DNA from 2 places in the Bacillus sp. N1(2025) genome. Region 1 is predicted to be linked to the other one. Evidence: riboswitches for the same ligand, from Rfam matches in the RefSeq annotation. Region 1 holds a riboswitch; the other holds the start of a gene.
The links. Region 1 has a riboswitch for lysine ahead of ACNFN4_RS01210 (aspartate kinase). Riboswitches for the same ligand answer to the same signal wherever they lie in the genome.
Positions count from the first base shown of each region.

Region 1 (12,782 bases):
TATAGGAAAACAGAAGGGAGAGGTATTATGCAGTCTGAAAAGCCATGGCTTTCTCAATATCCCGAAGAGATTCCGCATGAGCTTGAATTTACCGATCAAACCCTGCCATCCAATCTGACAAACTCCGCAGCTCAATTCCCGAACCATACCGCCATTTATTTTCTCGGAAAAAAACTCACATTTCAAGACGTTCTCACAGATTCGTTAAAGCTAGCCGCTTTTTTACGCAAAACAGGCCTGAAAAAAGGTGACAGAGCCGCCATTATGCTGCCCAATTGTCCGCAGTCGGTCATCGCTTTTTACGGCGTATTGTTTGCCGGCGGCATTGTCGTTCAAACCAATCCTCTCTACACGGAACACGAACTTGAGTATCAGCTGAAAGACAGTGCGCCGCGCGTGATCATCACCCTCGATATGCTGTTTCCGAAGGTGATAAAAATGAAAACGTTATCAATCGTCGAACGCATTATTACAACGAGTATAAAAGACTTTTTGCCGTTCCCGAAAAATATGCTGTATACGCTCACCCAAAAACAACAGGTGCATATTGATTATGACGGCTGCGAACAAATTCACAAATTAGCGGATATTTTAAAAAACGAAAGAGCGGAGGAAGCGGAGCCATTTGATATTGACCCTGCGCATGACATCGCCGTGCTTCAATACACGGGCGGAACAACCGGCTATCCGAAAGGCGTCATGCTCACACATCGGAACATTCAGGCCAATACAGAAATGTGCGCCGCCTGGATGTACAAAATGAAAAAGGGAGCCGAAAAGGTGCTCGGCATCGTGCCTTTTTTTCATGTGTACGGATTGACCGCCGTGCTCAATTTTTCCATTATGCAGGGATGTGAAATGATCCTTCTTCCTAAATTTAATCCTTTGGATACCCTGAAAACAATCGACAGGCTGAAGCCGACGGTTTTTCCCGGGGCACCGACGATTTACATCGGGCTGTTGCATCACCCGGAGCTGAATAAGTATGATTTGTCCTCCATTGAAAGCTGTCCGAGCGGTTCAGCGGCGCTGCCGGTTGAGGTCAAACAGAAATTTGAAAAAGTGACCGGAGGAAAGCTTGTGGAAGGCTACGGATTATCCGAAGCATCACCGGTTACCCATTCAAACTTCATTTGGGGAAAAAATAAACCAGGCAGCATCGGCTGTCCCTGGCCCAATACCGACGCCGGAATCTATTCAGAAGAAAAAGGCGGGCTTGCGGGGCCGTATGAACACGGCGAGCTGATCGTAAAAGGTCCTCAGGTCATGAAAGGATACTGGAATAAGCAGGAGGAGACGGCGCGTGTCATCAGAGACGGCTGGCTGTTTACCGGAGATATGGGATATATGGATGAGGAAGGATTTTTCTACATCGCCGACAGGAAAAAAGACATCATCATTGCCGGCGGATACAACATTTACCCCCGGGAGGTGGAAGAGGCGCTGTATGAGCATGAAGCCGTACAGGAAATCGTCGTAGCGGGCGTTCCTGATTCCTACAGAGGGGAAACGGTGAAAGCATTTATCGTTTTGAAAAAAGGCGCCGAGGCAGATGCCGATGAGCTTGATGCGTTTGCAAGAGAGCGGCTTGCGCCGTACAAAGTCCCGAAGCTTTACGAATTCAGAAAAGAGCTTCCGAAAACGGCCGTCGGAAAAATATTAAGAAGGCGTTTAGTTGAAGAGGAAGATGTTTCCCGTGAAAACAAGGTGCCTTAAAAGAAAAACTTGACAAAATCCGGATTCCTTTTTATCATGAAGTTATGAATGAATAGTCATTCATTTATCGAAGGAAGGAACGATGACATTGAACCAAAAACGGCCAAAGTATATGCAGATTATTGATGCAGCAGTAGAAGTCATAGCGGAAAACGGCTATCACCAATCACAGGTGTCCAAAATCGCCAAGCAGGCCGGCGTTGCGGACGGCACCATCTATTTATATTTCAAAAACAAAGAGGATATACTCATTTCTCTTTTTAAAGAAAAGATGGGCCAGTTCATTGAACGCATGGAAGAAGAAGTGAAAGAAAAAACGACGGCAAAAGAAAAACTCGCCCTCGTTATTAAGCAGCATTTCACACTGCTCGGCAATGACCGCCACCTCGCGATTGTGACCCAGCTTGAGCTCAGACAGTCGAATATCAAGCTGCGCCTGAAAATCAATGATATTTTAAAAGGTTATTTAAACATGCTGGACACCATTTTGACCGAAGGAATCAAGTCGGGGGAATGGAAAGACAATCTCGACGTCCGCCTCGCCCGGCAGATGATATTCGGGACGATAGATGAAACAGTGACAACATGGGTGATGAACGATCAGAAATATGATCTTCCGGATTTGTCAGAAAAGGTATTGGAGCTGTTGGTGTCAGGGATTCATCAAAACTAAAGGGGGTTGACGGATGAACAGCCTTTCGATGGCGGTAGAACAATCTGTTGCGGTGATCACCATTAATCATCAGCCGGCCAACGCGCTGTCCGGTGCGGTTTTAGATGAGTTGTCCGGTCTGTTCGACCGGTGTGAAACAGATGACAGCGTCAGAAGTATCATCATTCGCGGTGAGGGAAAATTTTTCTCGGCGGGCGCCGATATAAAGGAATTTACGTCGCTTGAAAATCTTGAGCAATCTTCTGCCATGGCGGATAAAGGCCAGCAGCTGATGGAAAGAATTGAAGGGTTTCCGAAGCCCGTTATCGCGGCGATTCACGGCGCTGCGCTCGGCGGCGGCCTTGAGCTAGCCATGGCCTGCCATATCAGAATCGCCACATTGGATGCAAAGCTCGGCCTGCCCGAGCTGAATCTCGGCATTATTCCGGGCTTTGCCGGGACGCAGCGGCTTCCCCGGTACGTCGGTACGGCGAAAGCGCTTGAAATGATCGGCACTTCAGAACCTGTGACCGGAGAAGAAGCGCTCAGCCTCGGCCTTGTCACGATAGGCGCCGAACATGAGGAAGAGCTGCTGCAAAAAGCGAAAACGCTCGCGGGCAAGTTTGCGGAAAAAAGCCCGCAGTCGATGGCTTCTCTGCTTGAGCTCCTTTATTCAAACAAGATCTATTCTTATGACGGCGGCTTAAAGCTTGAAGCAAAGCGCTTTGGGGAAGCATTTGCATCAGATGACGCAAAAGAAGGCATTCAGGCATTTCTCGAAAAAAGAAAGCCTCAATTCGGTGGGCGAAGATAAAGGGGATAAGATTATGAATCTATTTGTACTGATGAAACGGACGTTTGACACAGAAGAGAAAATCGTCATTGAAGCAGGAAAGATTCAGGAGGACGGAGCCGAATTTATCATTAATCCGTATGATGAATACGCCATTGAAGAAGCCATTCAGCTGAAAGAAGAGCACGGCGGAACCGTTACCGCTGTAACCGTCGGCGGAGAAGATGCGGAGAAAGAACTGAGAACCGCCCTTGCGATGGGCTGTGACCAGGCGGTGTTAATCAATATTGAAGATGATCTGAGCGATCCTGACCAATACTCCATTTCAACTATCTTATATCATTATTTCAAGGATCGGGAATATGATCTGATTCTCGGAGGAAATGTCGCGATTGACGGCGGTTCCGGCCAAGTGGCTCCAAGGCTTGCCGAACTGCTGAACATTCCTTGCGTCACAACGATTACAAAACTGACAATCATCGGCGATGAAGCTGTGGCAGAGAAAGACAACGAAGGGGATACCGAAATCATTAAAACCTCACTTCCTTTAGCCATCACGGCACAGCAAGGTTTAAACGAGCCGCGCTATCCGTCGCTTCCGGGCATTATGAAGGCGAAGAAAAAACCGCTGGAAGAACTTGAGCTCGATGATCTCGACATTGATGAAGATGATGCCGCACCGAAGCTCAAAACGATCGAACGTTTTCTGCCGCCGCAAAAAGAAGCGGGCAGACTGATCGAAGGAGAAGCCGCTGAGCAGGCGAAAGAGCTTGTGTCACTGCTGAGAAAAGAAGCCAAAGTCGTATAAACCGATATTAAAGAAACTGGGGGATGTCAGAATGGGAAAAAAAGTGATCGTACTCGGAGAAATTCGTGACGGCGCCTTACGGAACGTCACCTTTGAAGCTATAGCCGCAGGCAAAACCATTTCCGGCGGAGGAGATGTCATCGGCGTGCTGATGGGAAAAGGCGCGGCTGATGCAGCATCAGAACTCATTCAGTACGGCGCCGACAAAGTATTTACGGCCGATGCGCCGGGGCTTTCTCAGTATACGGCGGACGGATATGCCGCGGTTCTCGGGGATTTGATCGAAAATGAAAAGCCTGATGCGGTCATTTTCGGCCACACTTCTATGGGAAAAGATTTGTCACCTAAGCTTGCGGCCCGGTTTGAAACGGGGCTGATTTCAGACAGCACGGATGTAAGCGTTACCGGAGACAACATCGTTTTTACAAGACCGATCTATTCCGGCAAAGCCTTTGAACAGGTGATTTCAACCGATCCTTTCATTTTGGCGACAATTCGGCCGAATAATATTCAGGCATTAGAAAAAGACGCGAACCGGACGGGTGATATTGAAGAGCTTGCGGCGCCTCCGGCAGATTTGCGGACAGTCATTGAAGAAGTAGTCAAAAAAACGGCGGACGGCGTGGATTTATCAGAAGCGAAAATTATCGTAGCAGGCGGCCGCGGTGTAAAAAGCAAAGATGGGTTTGAACCGTTAAAAGAACTTGCCGAGGTGCTCGGAGCAGCGGTGGGCGCTTCACGCGGCGCGTGTGACGCGGACTATTGCGATTATTCTCTTCAAATCGGCCAGACGGGAAAAGTCGTCACGCCGGATTTGTATATCGCCTGCGGCATTTCCGGAGCGATTCAGCACTTGGCGGGCATGTCAAACAGTAAGGTCATTGTTGCCATTAACAAAGACCCGGAAGCGGAAATATTTAAAATAGCGGACTACGGAATTGTCGGCGATTTGTTCGAAGTGGTTCCGCTTCTGACCCAGGAATTTAAAAATGCCAATATTCATTCATAATCAAAACCCTCTGGCTTAATTTGTCAGAGGGTTTTGATTTGTGTTAATTGGTTCGTACAAATTATAGATTAATAAAACAATAGATTGACATGTACGAACCAATGTAATAAGCTTTTGTAAAGCGCTTACAAACTTATCCATTCAGCATGCATTCCAGATACATAGATCGGCTGTAGTGCTTTCATTCTTATTAAGGGAAAGGAATGATCAAGTTTGTCTCACAATACGGCAGTCATTCAAACTGATATCACACGGGGAACCATTAATAAAAACATATACGGACATTTCGCGGAACACCTGGGAAGAGGCATATATGAGGGCATCTGGGTCGGAAAAGATTCCGATATTCCGAATACCGGCGGGGTCAGGACGGATGTTGCCGCCGCCCTCAAACAGCTTCAGATTCCCGTCCTCAGATGGCCGGGCGGCTGTTTTGCTGATGAATACCATTGGGCAAACGGCGTAGGGAAACGCAAAACCATGCTGAATACCCATTGGGGCGGGACGATTGATTCCAATGAATTCGGCACGCACGAGTTTATGATGCTTTGTGAACTGCTCGGCTGCGAACCGTACATCGCCGGAAACGTCGGCAGCGGAACGGTTAAAGAAATGGCTGATTGGATTGAATACATGACGTTTGAAGCGGGCACGCCGATGTCCGACTGGAGAAAAGAAAACGGGCGGGAAAAACCGTGGAAGCTGAAATATTTCGGAATAGGAAATGAGAACTGGGGCTGCGGCGGAAACATGCATCCTGACTATTATGCCGACCTTTACAGAAACTTTCAAACCTATGTCCGTAATTACAGCGGCAATGAAATCTATAAAATTGCCGGCGGCGCGAATGTCGACGATTACCGCTGGACTGAAACTTTAATGAAAAAAGCCGCTGATCTCATGGACGGGCTGAGCCTGCATTATTACACAATACCGGGCGACTTCTGGAAGGGGAAAGGATCAGCGACGGAGTTTACGGAAGATGAATGGTTCACCACGATGAAAAAAGCGGCGCATATGGATGAATTGATCACAAGGCACAGTGCCATCATGGATCAGTACGATCCCGAAAAAAGAGTCGGGCTGATCATTGATGAATGGGGCACGTGGCTTGATCCTGAGCCGGGCACGAATCCGGGCTTTCTGTATCAGCAGAATACGATCCGCGACGCCCTTGTCGCCGCCACGCATTTTCATATTTTTCATCAGCACGCAGACCGCGTACAGATGGCCAATATCGCGCAAACCGTCAACGTGCTTCAGGCAATGATCCTGACAAAAGGGAAAGAAATGCTGTTGACGCCGACGTATCATGTGTTTGATATGTTTAAAGTGCATCAGGACGCTTCTTTTTTGGCGACAGAAACAAAAGCAGCCGGGTACGAATGGAATGACGGCCGGCTCCCGCAAGTCAGCATTTCAGCGTCCAAACAGCAAAACGGAGACATACATATCAGCATTTGCAATATCGATCATCTGCAAAAAGCTGATGTGAAGATTGAACTGCGGGGCATGAAAAAGACAGGGAAGCCTTCGGGAACGATTCTGCACGCGGAAAAAATGAATGCCCATAATACATTCAGCAGTCCGGAAAACGTCAAACCGAAGCCGTTTTCCGGGTTTACTCAAAAGAGCGGAAAACTTGAGGCGGAGCTTCCTCCGATGGCGATTGTATTAATCACGCTGCCTGCGGGTCCATCTTAAGTTTTGAACGCCCGCCGCCCGGTTATAATACACTGTATAAATAAGATTATTTCCGGCGGGATCGGGAGAAAATAATATAAGCATTAAATTAGCATGAACGAATGGGAGATGCTATACTAAAAATCATCATTTGACAATTGGAGGAATAACAAAATGGCTATCGTAAAAGCAACTGATCAATCGTTCTCAGCTGAAACAAGTGAAGGTGTCGTATTGGCTGATTTCTGGGCTCCTTGGTGCGGACCTTGTAAAATGATCGCGCCCGTTCTTGAAGAGCTTGATCAAGAAATGGGAGACAAACTGAAAATCGTCAAAATCGACGTGGATGAAAACCAAGAAACTGCCGGTAAATACGGCGTCATGAGCATCCCGACACTTCTCGTGTTAAAAGACGGAGAAGTCGTTGAAACATCTGTCGGTTTCAAACCGAAAGAAGCTCTTGAAGAGCTTGTAAACAAACATCTGTAAGCCGAAAGCTTCCGTTACGGCAGGGCGATTCCTTTGAAAGGGAATCGCCTTTTTTGATCTTCCAAAAGCTGAAAATGGAGAAAAACAAATGTTCGTGATACACTGAATGGACACGAGAAATGAATGTAAGGAAGGGTAACGTATGAATAAACAACTGAAAGAAAAGCTGGCCCTCCTTCCCGATCAGCCGGGCTGTTATTTAATGAAAGACCGTCAAAAAACAGTCATCTACGTGGGGAAAGCGAAAGTCTTGAAAAACAGGGTGCGATCTTATTTCACCGGTTCTCACGACGCAAAAACCCAACGGCTTGTGACGGAGATTGAGGACTTTGAATATATCGTGACTTCCTCCAATCTTGAAGCGCTTATTTTGGAAATGAATCTGATTAAAAAATACGATCCGAAATACAATGTCATGCTGAAAGATGATAAAACCTATCCCTTTATTAAAATCACCCATGAACGCCATCCGCGGCTGATTGTCACCCGGAATGTCAAAAAAGACAAAGGACGCTATTTCGGCCCGTATCCGAATGTGCAGGCGGCGCGGGAAACGAAAAAACTGTTGGACCGCCTTTACCCGCTCAGGAAATGCTCAAAGCTTCCGGACCGCGTCTGTCTTTATTATCATCTCGGACAATGCCTCGCCCCATGTGTAAAGGATATATCTGAGGAGACAAACCGCGAGATTGTTGAAGACATCACCCGTTTTTTAAAGGGAGGGCATAACGAAATCAAAAAAGAGCTCGAAGCGAAAATGGCAGAAGCGGCGGAAAAGCTTGAATTTGAACGGGCTAAAGAATTCCGCGACCAGCTTGTTCACATCGAATCGACGATGGAGAAGCAAAAAATGACCATGAATGACCTTCTGGACCGCGATGTGTTTGCATATGCCTACGATAAAGGCTGGATGTGCGTCCAAGTCTTTTTCATTCGCCAAGGAAAACTGATCGAACGCGACGTCAGCATGTTTCCGATGTATCAGGAAGCGGATGAAGAATTCCTGACCTTCATCGGCCAGTTCTATTCCAAAAACAATCACTTTCTGCCTAAGGAAATTCTGGTGCCTGACAGCGTTGACAGGGACATGATCAGCGAGCTGTTGGAAACCGCCGTGCATCAGCCGAAAAAAGGCCCGAAAAAAGAGCTGCTTTTGCTTGCGCACAAAAATGCGAAAATTGCTCTGCGGGAAAAATTCTCGTTAATCGAGCGGGATGAGGAACGGTCGATCGGTGCAGCCGAACGGCTCGGCGAAGCGCTGAATATTTACACGCCGCATCGGATTGAAGCGTTTGACAACTCCAATATTCAAGGCACAAACCCCGTATCGGCCATGATTGTCTTTATTGACGGAAAACCGAATAAAAAGGAATACCGCAAATATAAAATTAAAACCGTAACAGGGCCGGATGATTACGGCTCAATGAGGGAAGTCGTCAGAAGAAGGTACACGAGGGTGCTCCGCGAAAATCTTCCGCTGCCGGATTTAATCATCATTGACGGCGGAAAAGGGCAGATTAACGCGGCGCGCGACGTGCTCGAGAATGAGCTCGGCCTTGATGTCCCGGTAGCGGGATTGGCGAAAGATGATAAACACCGAACATCGAACCTTTTGATCGGCGACCCGCTTGAACCGGTGTTTCTGGAGCGGAACAGCCAAGAGTTTTACCTGCTTCAGCGTATTCAGGACGAAGTTCACCGTTTTGCGATCAGCTTTCACAGACAGATCCGGGGAAAAAGCGTCTTTCAATCCGTTCTGGATGATATCCCCGGAATCGGCGAAAAACGCAAAAAAATGCTCTTAAAACATTTCGGATCTGTCAAAAAGATGAAGGAAGCAAGCCTTGACGATATCAAAAAAGCCGGTGTGCCGGCCGCGGCGGCCCAGCTGCTGTTTGAAAAATTGAAAAAATAGTATTGTGCTTTTCTGAAAAATCTGCTAGAATGTGAACTAATTTCATAAGATCGTGTTATATGGTGAAGATAGAGGTGCGAACTTCAATAGTAAGCCTTTGGAGAATGATGGATTCTGCGAAAAAGGCTGAAAGGGGAGCGTCGCCGAAGTGTATCACATCCCATCGGTGTGATTCGCTGGCCTTGCATTAAATAAATGTAAGGCTGTCAAGAATTCATTTTCTTGGAGGGCTATCTCGTTGTTCATAATCAATCGTAATGATATGAAAAAGCAATGAGAGCTATTCCTCTCATTGCTTTTTTTATTGTGGACAAAACGCTCTTTTCTCCTCACCCGCACGAACCAAAATGTAAAGGGTGGTCTAGTATGGGTCTTATCGTACAAAAATTCGGAGGCACTTCCGTCGGCTCTGCCGAAAAAATTCAAAATGCTGCAAATCGCGCCATTGCTGAAAAGCAAAAAGGCCATGATATCGTAGTCGTCGTTTCGGCAATGGGAAAATCAACCGACGCGCTCGTTAACCTCGCGGCTGAAATCACATCTGAACCAAGCAGACGCGAGATGGATATGCTTTTGTCAACGGGAGAGCAGGTCACGATTTCCCTTTTGTCCATGGCGCTTCAGGAAAAAGGATATGGCGCCGTCTCTTATACGGGCTGGCAGGCGGGTGTCCGCACGGAAGCCGTTCACGGTAATGCGAGAATTACGGATATTGATATTACGGCGATTCGTTCGCAGCTTGCAGAAGGCAAAATCACAGTCGTTGCCGGTTTTCAGGGTGTAACGGAAGACGGCGGCATCACGACGCTCGGACGGGGCGGTTCCGATACGACGGCGGTCGCTCTTGCAGCAGCGCTGGAAGCGGATAAATGCGACATTTATACAGATGTTCCGGGCGTATTTACGACAGATCCGCGGTATGTCCGGTCAGCGAGAAAACTGGCGGGAATTTCTTATGATGAAATGCTGGAGCTTGCAAATCTAGGAGCGGGTGTTCTTCACCCGCGGGCGGTTGAGTTCGCGAAAAACTACCAAGTGCCTTTGGAAGTGCGGTCAAGCACAGAGCATGAAGCGGGAACATTAATTGAGGAGGAATCATCAATGGAGCAGAATTTAATCGTCAGAGGAATTGCATTTGAAGACCAGATCACAAGGGTGTCCGTTACGGGTCTTGCAAGCGGACTGACAACACTTTCAACAATCTTCACCGCGCTGGCAAAACGAAACATCAACGTTGACATTATTATTCAGACACAGTCGGACGATGGGGAAGCGGATATTTCTTTCTCAGTGAAAACGGAAGATGCCGCGCAAACGGTCGCCGTGCTTGAAGAATATAAAAACGCGCTTGACTATGAAAAAATTGAAACCGAAAGAAAACTGGCGAAAGTCTCTATTGTCGGGTCGGGCATGGTTTCAAATCCCGGCGTCGCCGCGGACATGTTTGCCGTACTGGCGGAAAAAAATGTACAAGTCAAAATGGTGAGCACATCTGAAATAAAAGTATCAGCGGTTGTCAGCGAAAATGATATGGTGAAAGCGGTCGAAGCGCTTCATGATGCGTTTGAGCTTTCTAAACAGCCGTCTGCCGTATAAACGGGCAGGCAAAAAGGCGGGACTTGGAGTCACCGCCTTTTTTCAATTATACAGGGTCCTTCATATCCCATTTTACGGTCAGGACGACTTTATCCGCTCTCTTTTTTACCTGTTCATAAGATTCTGCAATCTGATCGTTCATCAATTGAATCTGTTCGGCTATAAAACCGGCTTCAAGCTGAAAACAAGGCTCTTTCTGATGTTTGAGCCTGCTGGATACGAGCGGTCCTTCCAGTTCAAATTCCAGTTCTTGTTTTTTTGATCCTGCGTTTGTCAAAGTTCCCCAGCCGGCTTTTTCAAAAAAGGCGGGGATTTCTTCCCACGATTGAAGAGGAAATTTGCGGGCGAGGCGTTTTCCCGCCCAATACATCATCGATGAATGTTCCGGGCCGAGGATATCCGGAAGCACGATTTCCCGGATTAATTCGTAGCCGTATGCGCTGACGTCGAGTTCAGTTAAAGGTTCTAAAGCTGCTTCATAATTATTCTTCATATTATGTATTCCCCTCTCTCCTTCGTTTATTATAGCTTAAACAGGGGGGAGGATTACAGGATGATCCTATAAAACAAGCGAAAAAATGTGAGAAAGATATCGCAGGAAAATAAAATTTTCCCTCCAGATAATCAATTCCGAAAATTATAATTTATGTACACGTTTTCTTGACGCCCTTTTGAGGGAGGAGTAAAATGAAATTGTCAATAAATTTTAATAAAGTGCTTACAATTGAAACGAAGTGGGGGCAGAGATTTTAGTACATTTCGCACTTAAATCAAACAGGGGGTAAAGTAATGTCTGGGAACAGAGAGTTTTATTTTCGAAGATTGCATTCCTTGCTCGGTGTTATTCCGGTCGGCATCTTTTTGATCCAGCATTTAGTCGTCAACCAATTTGCCGCAAGGGGAGCGGATGCGTTTAACAAGGCGGCCGGCTTTATGGACAGTCTGCCGTTCAGGTATGCGTTAGAAATTTTTATTATTTTCTTACCTTTAATTTATCATGCGGTTTACGGTGTGTACATAGCATTTACTGCGAAAAACAACGCTGGCCACTACAGTTATTTCAGAAACTGGATGTTTGTGCTTCAGCGTGTCACTGGTATTCTCACCCTTATTTTCGTCAGCTGGCATGTGTGGCAGACGCGGATTGCCGCGCAGATGGGCGCTGAAGTCAACTTCGATATGATGGCGAATATTCTGAGCTCGCCGTTTATGCTCGGCTTTTACATTGTAGGCGTTTTATCGGTCATTTTTCACTTTTCAAACGGCTTATGGTCTTTTGCGGTCACATGGGGGATCACGGTCACGCCGCGTTCTCAAAGAATTTCGACTTACGTGACGCTGATTATATTTTTAGCGCTTTCATACGTAGGTTTAAAAGCGATTTTTGCGTTTGTGTAAGAGAACTAGATTACTAGAGGGAGAGGGGCTATCATGAGTCAATCAAGCATTATCGTAGTCGGCGGGGGTCTTGCCGGCCTCATGGCGACAATTAAAGCAGCGGAATCAGGCACGGCCGTTAAATTGTTTTCCATCGTTCCGGTCAAACGCTCTCACTCGGTCTGCGCGCAGGGCGGGATAAACGGAGCTGTCAACACAAAAGGGGAAGGAGACTCTCCGTTTGAGCATTTTGATGACACGGTATACGGAGGCGACTTTTTGGCAAACCAGCCTCCTGTAAAAGCGATGTGTGAAGCGGCGCCGTCCATTATCCACTTATTGGACCGCATGGGGGTTATGTTTAACAGAACGCCGGAAGGGCTTTTGGACTTCCGCCGTTTCGGGGGTACACAGCATCACAGAACCGCATACGCGGGAGCGACGACGGGTCAGCAGCTTCTTTACGCACTGGACGAGCAGGTGCGCAGATATGAAGTGGCGGGTCTCGTCACAAAATACGAAGGCTGGGAATTCCTCGGCGCCGTTCTTGACGATGAGCGCACGTGCCGCGGTATCGTAGCCCAAAATCTGACCAATATGCAAATCGAGTCATTCCGTTCTGACGCCGTTATTATGGCGACGGGAGGACCCGGAATCGTATTCGGAAAATCAACAAACAGCATGATCAACACGGGATCTGCCGCATCAATCGTTTATCAGCAGGGCGCTTATTATGCAAACGGC
Region 1 is NZ_JBLTJB010000001.1:223,006-235,787, forward strand. It holds gene ACNFN4_RS01170 (AMP-binding protein) at 28-1,716, shown strand; gene ACNFN4_RS01175 (TetR/AcrR family transcriptional regulator) at 1,805-2,389, shown strand; gene ACNFN4_RS01180 (enoyl-CoA hydratase) at 2,403-3,182, shown strand; gene ACNFN4_RS01185 (electron transfer flavoprotein subunit beta/FixA family protein) at 3,196-3,969, shown strand; gene ACNFN4_RS01190 (electron transfer flavoprotein subunit alpha/FixB family protein) at 4,001-4,978, shown strand; gene ACNFN4_RS01195 (alpha-N-arabinofuranosidase) at 5,192-6,682, shown strand; gene trxA (thioredoxin) at 6,836-7,150, shown strand; gene uvrC (excinuclease ABC subunit UvrC) at 7,293-9,065, shown strand; lysine riboswitch at 9,127-9,306, shown strand; gene ACNFN4_RS01210 (aspartate kinase) at 9,432-10,661, shown strand; gene ACNFN4_RS01215 (YslB family protein) at 10,708-11,154, opposite strand; gene sdhC (succinate dehydrogenase cytochrome B558) at 11,451-12,059, shown strand; gene sdhA (succinate dehydrogenase flavoprotein subunit) at 12,093-12,782, shown strand, end outside.

Region 2 (6,648 bases), on a different contig from region 1:
GAAAAGTAAGTGTTCTGTCCAACATCATATTTAACTTATTTACTGGAGTATTATCTGACTGAAGAATATCTGATATTAACTCTGTTTGCCATTCATGGACTATAGATTCCACTACTGCTAATCCTAAATCATATTTAGATGAGAAGTAGTGATAAAATTGGCCTTTTCCAATCTCTGCAGCCACAAGAATATCATTTATAGAGGTTGCTTGATATCCCTTAGAATAAATAATCTCTCTTGCAGCTGATATTATTTCGTGCTTTTTAGACAAATTTCTCACACCTTAATCGCAAAGTTTAGTTTATATATTATATGATTCCATTAGGTTTTGCCAAGCATTTTAGGAATGGATCATATTTCCATCATCCAGTATAGTCATCAGAACATTACTTTCATGTAATGAACAGTTAAGAAATACCTTAAATTATAAAAGTAGGACAGGCTCCTAGCACCATGTAAATAATAAACGGCACCTATGCTATAATTTACATTTTTGGATTAACATGTATAATAAGATTCTCCCGGCCGGAGATTGATGTAAATAACGGAGGATTTTATATGAAAGAAAACAAGGCGAGTATGACTTCCCTTCTGTCCGCTTTCGGAAGGGCGTACCACAGTAAATACGACACCCCGGTGATATTTGATGATTTTATGGCACAAGATCTGATTTCTGAAAAAGAGCATTCGGACATCCGCGATCATCTGATTCAAGGTATATCATTTTTCAGCAAAGACATGGCCCAGAGGCTTCAAGGCCAACCGGATGACATCTTAAAATGGGTGACTCAAGTACAGCTGTCTCCTACACCGTTAGCCCGTGCCGCATATTGTGAAGAAGTGCTTTTGAATGAAGTGAAGCTCGGGGCCAAACAGTATGTTATCCTTGGCGCGGGGCTCGATACTTTTTGTTTCAGGCATCCTGAGATGACAAACGCCTTAGACATATTTGAAATCGATCATCCCGCTTCACAGGAAGACAAAATAAACAGATTGAAACATCTGAATCTCGGTATTTCCCATCATCTTCATTTTGTACCGATGGACTTCGCCGCTTCGCTTTCTTTCAGCCGTCTGTATCAGGAAGGTTTTTCACGCCAAAAAACCTTTTTCAGCCTGCTCGGTGTGTCATACTATCTTACGAAAAAGCATCTCGCCCGCCTGCTCACACAATTATTTGCTGAAGTCCCGCCGGGAAGCTCTATCGTGTTTGATTATGCAGATGAGTCCCTTTTTGAAGAAAGAGGACTGTCAAACAGAGTGGAAAACATGGTGAAAATGGCTGCAGCAAGCGGAGAACCGATGTTATCGTGTTTCAGTTATAAAGAAATCGAAAAAATATTAGAATCATCAGGTCTGCTTATTTATGAACATTTATCTCCGGCGGACGTCAATGACCGTTTTTTCAGCGGACGCACTGACCATTTAACCGCATTCGAGACCATTCATTATATACATGCCGTCAAAAAGTAATCAGCTGCCGCAAACAAAAAAAGACATCTCACAGACGTGAGATGTCTTTTTGTCATACCGATTGTCTGTTGTTTGCAAATTTCTTTGAGACGAAAGGATATAACAGCAAACCGACGAAGAACAGCCCGATACCGAGAATAAAGGTCGTTAAATCGGCCGTTCCGGTAATAATGACATAAAAAGAATAAATGCAGGCAAGGATGGCGATGATACCGTCTCTTACTCTTGAACCCTTTATCTCGTCATACGTTTCACCCGTAAAAATGAGCTTCAGGCTGTAAAACGCTGACACGAGATACGGAATCAGATAAGCGAGCGTCGCCGCCGTCGTTAAAAACGTAAACGCGTCACTGATCGTCCGGGAAATAACCGAAAAGATAAAGATCTGTGACATCACGTTCGTTACGATTAACGACACAACCGGGCTGCCCTGTTTATTCGTTTTTGCAAAAGCAGCGGGAAAGTCTCCTGATTTCGCCGCTTGATACGGAACTTCAGAACCGAGAAGAATCCAGCCGAGCATCGTTCCGAACAGACACAAAATCGCCAGAATCGCCATAATGACGCTTCCCGCGCTGCCGACGATCGCGTACAATACGTCAACAAACGGTTTTTCCGAGCCGACAAGCTTACCATGCGGAAGCACGCCCATCGTAATCAATGTTACGATGATATAGATGCTGAGAGCGATCAATAATCCGGTAATGGTGGCGCGTTTCACGTCACGCTGCGAACGGGCGCGCCCGGATAAAATGACTGCCGATTCAATTCCGACGAACGCCCATAATGTTGAAATCGCCGCATTGTGGATCTGTCCGCCGATTCCCTCAACTGTGTGAGGACCTGTTTGAACCGGAAAATAAAAATGATCGAAAAACGACGTTTGAAACACAAACAAACCTGCAATGATAAAGAAGATAAATCCTAATACTTTTGAAAACGTCGTGACAAAATTTAATTTACTCGCACCGTTAATGCTGGTGACGAGAATCGTGTGAGTGCCCCATAATAAAACCGTACATACGGCAAACGTCAGCAGCTGGCCGAGCGTAACCGCCTGACCGCCGATCGAAAACATTTCACGCTTATCCGTTAAAATCGGGAAAAATGATGTTAAATATCCGGCAAGGCTCGTGATGATCGCCACGTTGCTGATCCAGCTCGCCACCCAGTAGCCCCACACCATCGTGAAGCCCGCTGCATTCCCTTTTTTCCGATCGCTGAACAGCGCACGCGCATAGCTTTGCGGCCCCGCCGTCAGCTCAGGCTTGCGGATGGATAAGTGGCCGAAGACCAGCGCGATCATTAACACACCGGCTCCCGTTAAAAGCCATGCCGATGTGGCGCCGAACGGGCTCGCGATTTTTGCGAGCGTACTCGGAAGCGAAAAGATGCCCGAGCCTACCATATTTCCTACGACAAACGCCGTTAATAACCAAAAACCCCATTTTTTCGTCTGTTCCATTCCTGTACCTCCTGGTTGTTCATTCGTACGGACCAGACCCCGAGACCATATTTACACGCAAAAAAAGCCTGAACAAAAGTCCATGCTTAAAGAAACACACACACCCTTGATCTCCGGATAGCCCTCCGCGAAAAAGCACGCGGCAGTCCTGCACTTATTCAGATACAGTCCCAGCATAAAGAAGGATCGGCTTTCTTTACACTTCGGCGCTGATGCCTTTAACACATGTTTTGCGGCCCCTATCAGCCTGGCATGTGCGACTCATCATCAAGCGCAACCTCTACCTCACCGAGAAAGAGTGAGGATTTTTATCATTCAATTCTACTCAGAGGTTATCAGAGATAAAAAGATCTGTCAAAGGGAAAAATTAGATGGAAAACGGATAGAGCGTTCGCCCTACCCGTCTTATATGGTCAGCGGTTGTTTTTTTTCTTTTGAACAGCTTCTTGAAGCGGATCGTCTTTCAGAGCTGCACCGGCGTCTTCAAGCGCGCCTTGAATGACATTTTTGTTTTTATCGCTGTTTTTTCCTTTTTCTTTGTTAAAGAAAGCCATCTGTATCACCTCTTTATCAAATATAGGTACACCTATAATGTGTCTTTTTCCGCGGCAGAATATGCGGAATCCGCGTCTCCTTCCTTTTGGCGGAACAGGTAAAGTTTGTTGATCAAACATGCATTCTCTTGATATATTTGTAATTCAGGGGATTTTGGCAAAAATAAAAAGGAGAAGCGAAAAATGACAGGAAAAACACACATCATGGGAGGCATCGCTTCTTGTTCCGCAATTGCGTATTATTACGGGTATGATCCGGTCCTTATGACCTCAGCGGGTGCCCTCGGGGCGCTGATTCCCGACATATGCCATACGAAAAGCAAAATCGGCAGGACGCTGCCCGTTCTGTCCAAAATCGTAAGCACGGTGTTCGGCCACAGAACGTTTACACACAGCCTGCTGTTTATGCTTATTATGTTTTTCATTACGGCAACCTATATTCCGAATCCGAGCATTTCCGCCGGACTGATGATCGGAATGGCGAGCCATCTTGTGCTTGACGCATGGACCGTCAACGGCATTAAACTGCTGTTTCCGTCCGCCATCCGCTTCCGTCTTCCCCTTTATATGAGAACGGGGAGTTTTTCGGAGCAGCTTGTGCTGGCCGGCTTAACGATTGTATCCTGCTATTATTTATACGAACTGGTTCACGGCCGCATCTCTTAAACAAAAAGCATCTTTCGCTTTTAGGGTGAGGAGTCATACATATGAAGAAAACCTTTTTCAGCAATCATCGGTTTTTATGCCTGTCCATCCTGTTCATGTGGATGAAAACCTATGCCGTTTATAAGCTCGGTTTTGATCTGCAGAACAATTCGGTTCTTGAGGAATGTCTGCTTCTCATTAATCCGCTGAGCTTCATTGTGCCGCTGTTCGGCATCGCCCTGCTGCTGACAGAAAAAAAACAGCGGATCTTTCTGCTTTCGGCAAATGTGATGCTGACGGGAATTTTAATCGCGAATACGGTGTTTTACGGGTTTTATATTGATTTTATCACCATACCGGTTTTGTTTCAGGCGAGCAATATGGGTGATATGGGAAGCAGCGTCCAAGAGCTGTTTCACCCGCTTTATATCGCCTTATTTTTGGATATTGCGGTTTTGTTTTATCTTGGTAAAAGGCATAAAGCCGATAAAGGTAAAGCCAGCACCCGTACCGTTAAAGCGTATGCGTGGGCATCAGCCGGCCTCATGCTGTGCAACCTTGCGCTGTCTGAGGCCGAGCAGCCGAAGCTGTTCAAGCACCCTTTTGATCGTGAAGCGCTCGTAAAAGGAATCGGCCTGTTCCACTTTCATTTGTATGACACCATTTCGCAGACGCTGAATGCAGGGGCTAAAGCGTTTGCCGATGAAGACAGCCTTGCGGCGGTCGCAAATTACACTCAAGCCGACTACAGCAGGCCGTCCGAATCAAAGTTCGGGCTCGCAAAGGGGCGTAATGTGATTTTTGTGACGCTCGAATCAACACAGCGTTTTGTAATGGATGAGCGGGTCAACGGGCGGGAGATTACCCCGTTTTTAAATATACTGCGGAAAAAAAGTTATGACTTCACTCATTTTTATCAGCAGACTGAACAGGGAAAAACCTCAGATTCAGAATTCATTACTGCGAATTCGCTGTATCCGTCTTCAAGCGGCGCCGTTTTTTTTACAAAAAGCGGCCACCGGTTCAATACGATGTACCATATGTTAAAAGACCGTCAATACTATTCAGCCGTTCTGCATGCCAATCATAAGACCTTTTGGAACCGGGATGAGATGTACGAGGCATTCGGAATCGACCGTTTTTTCGACGCGGATGAATTTAAGGTGACACAGGAAAATTCAACAGGCTGGGGTCTGAAGGACAAGGAATTTCTCGAACAGTCAGCGGAAAAATTAAAGAAGCTTCCGCAGCCGTTTTACGCGAGCCTGCTGACTTTGACCAACCATTTTCCTTTTGAAATTGATAAACAGGATCAGCTCATTGAGGAACCGGACACAAGCAGCGAGTTATTAAACCGCTATGTGACGACGGTCCGCTATGAAGATGAGGCCCTGAAACACTTTTTCAAGAAGCTGAAAAAAGAAGGACTGTATGACAACGCGATGATCGTCCTGATGGGAGATCATTACGGTATATCCGAAGCCCATAATCAAGGACTTGCCGAATTCTTAGGGAAAGAGGAAATCACTCCGTTTGATACGGTTCAGCTTCAGCGCGTGCCGTTTATCATTCATATTCCCGGGGTGACCGACCGTGCGCCGGAAACGATTGCTTCGGCCGCGGGACAGGTTGATGTAAGACCGACGCTGCTTCACCTGCTCGGCATTGAAACGAAGGGCAGCATTCAGTTCGGCAATGATCTGTTTTCCAGAGAGCGGACCCCGTTTGCGGTACTGAGAAACGGCAGCTTTATCACGGATGATCATATTTATACGAAAAATACGTGTTACAGCCGTAAAACGGGTGAACCGCTTTCTGACATGAGCGCGTGCAGCGATGAGAAAGAAAAAGCGGAACAAGAGCTGATGCTTTCCGATAAAATATTAAACGGCGACCTGCTGCGGTTTTATAAGCAATAAAAAAATCCCTCCGTTATATGGAGGGATTTTTCATGTTTCATATATAAGCCGTCCGGTCATTTTCGTATCATATCCGGATAATTGAGAAAGCTGAGACTTGAATTCCTCAGAATTAAGAATGTCCTGCACGCTTTGAACAAGCTCCCGGTTTTGTTTTAAGACGACCACATCGTACTGCTCACTGATCACCGGGATAAAGTCCGTGCCCGCCATATGCGCCGCATGCTGCGACCCGACTCCGATATCCGCCTTTCCGCTTGATACTTGTGAAGCCGCTGACAGATGATCCGTGACAATGTCATGATAGCCGGCGACATCAGACGGCGTAATGCCGAAAGATCTGAGCTGTTCATCCAGCAGCACCCTCGCGCCTGATCCTTTTTCGCGATTGACGATGCGGACATCTTTTCGGCTCATGTCCTGAAAACCCTGAATGTTCAGCGGATTACCTTTTTTCACATATAATCCGGCCTGCCGCAGCACGACATGAAAAAGCGCAAACGGCTCCCCTGAAAGAATGCGCTTCACGTACGGGATGTTATACTGCCCCGTCTCCCCATCGTATAAATGCAGACTGACGATGTCACAGGCC
Region 2 is NZ_JBLTJB010000003.1:189,763-196,410, reverse strand. It holds gene ACNFN4_RS08720 (TetR/AcrR family transcriptional regulator) at 1-271, opposite strand, end outside; gene ACNFN4_RS08715 (class I SAM-dependent methyltransferase) at 559-1,473, shown strand; gene ACNFN4_RS08710 (amino acid permease) at 1,526-2,938, opposite strand; lysine riboswitch at 3,049-3,229, opposite strand; gene sspJ (small acid-soluble spore protein SspJ) at 3,352-3,492, opposite strand; gene ACNFN4_RS08700 (metal-dependent hydrolase) at 3,676-4,158, shown strand; gene ACNFN4_RS08695 (LTA synthase family protein) at 4,200-6,056, shown strand; gene ACNFN4_RS08690 (substrate-binding domain-containing protein) at 6,087-6,648, opposite strand, start outside.
Region 2: linked by a shared signal. The riboswitch ahead of ACNFN4_RS08710 (amino acid permease) and the one ahead of ACNFN4_RS01210 (aspartate kinase) in region 1 are both predicted to bind lysine.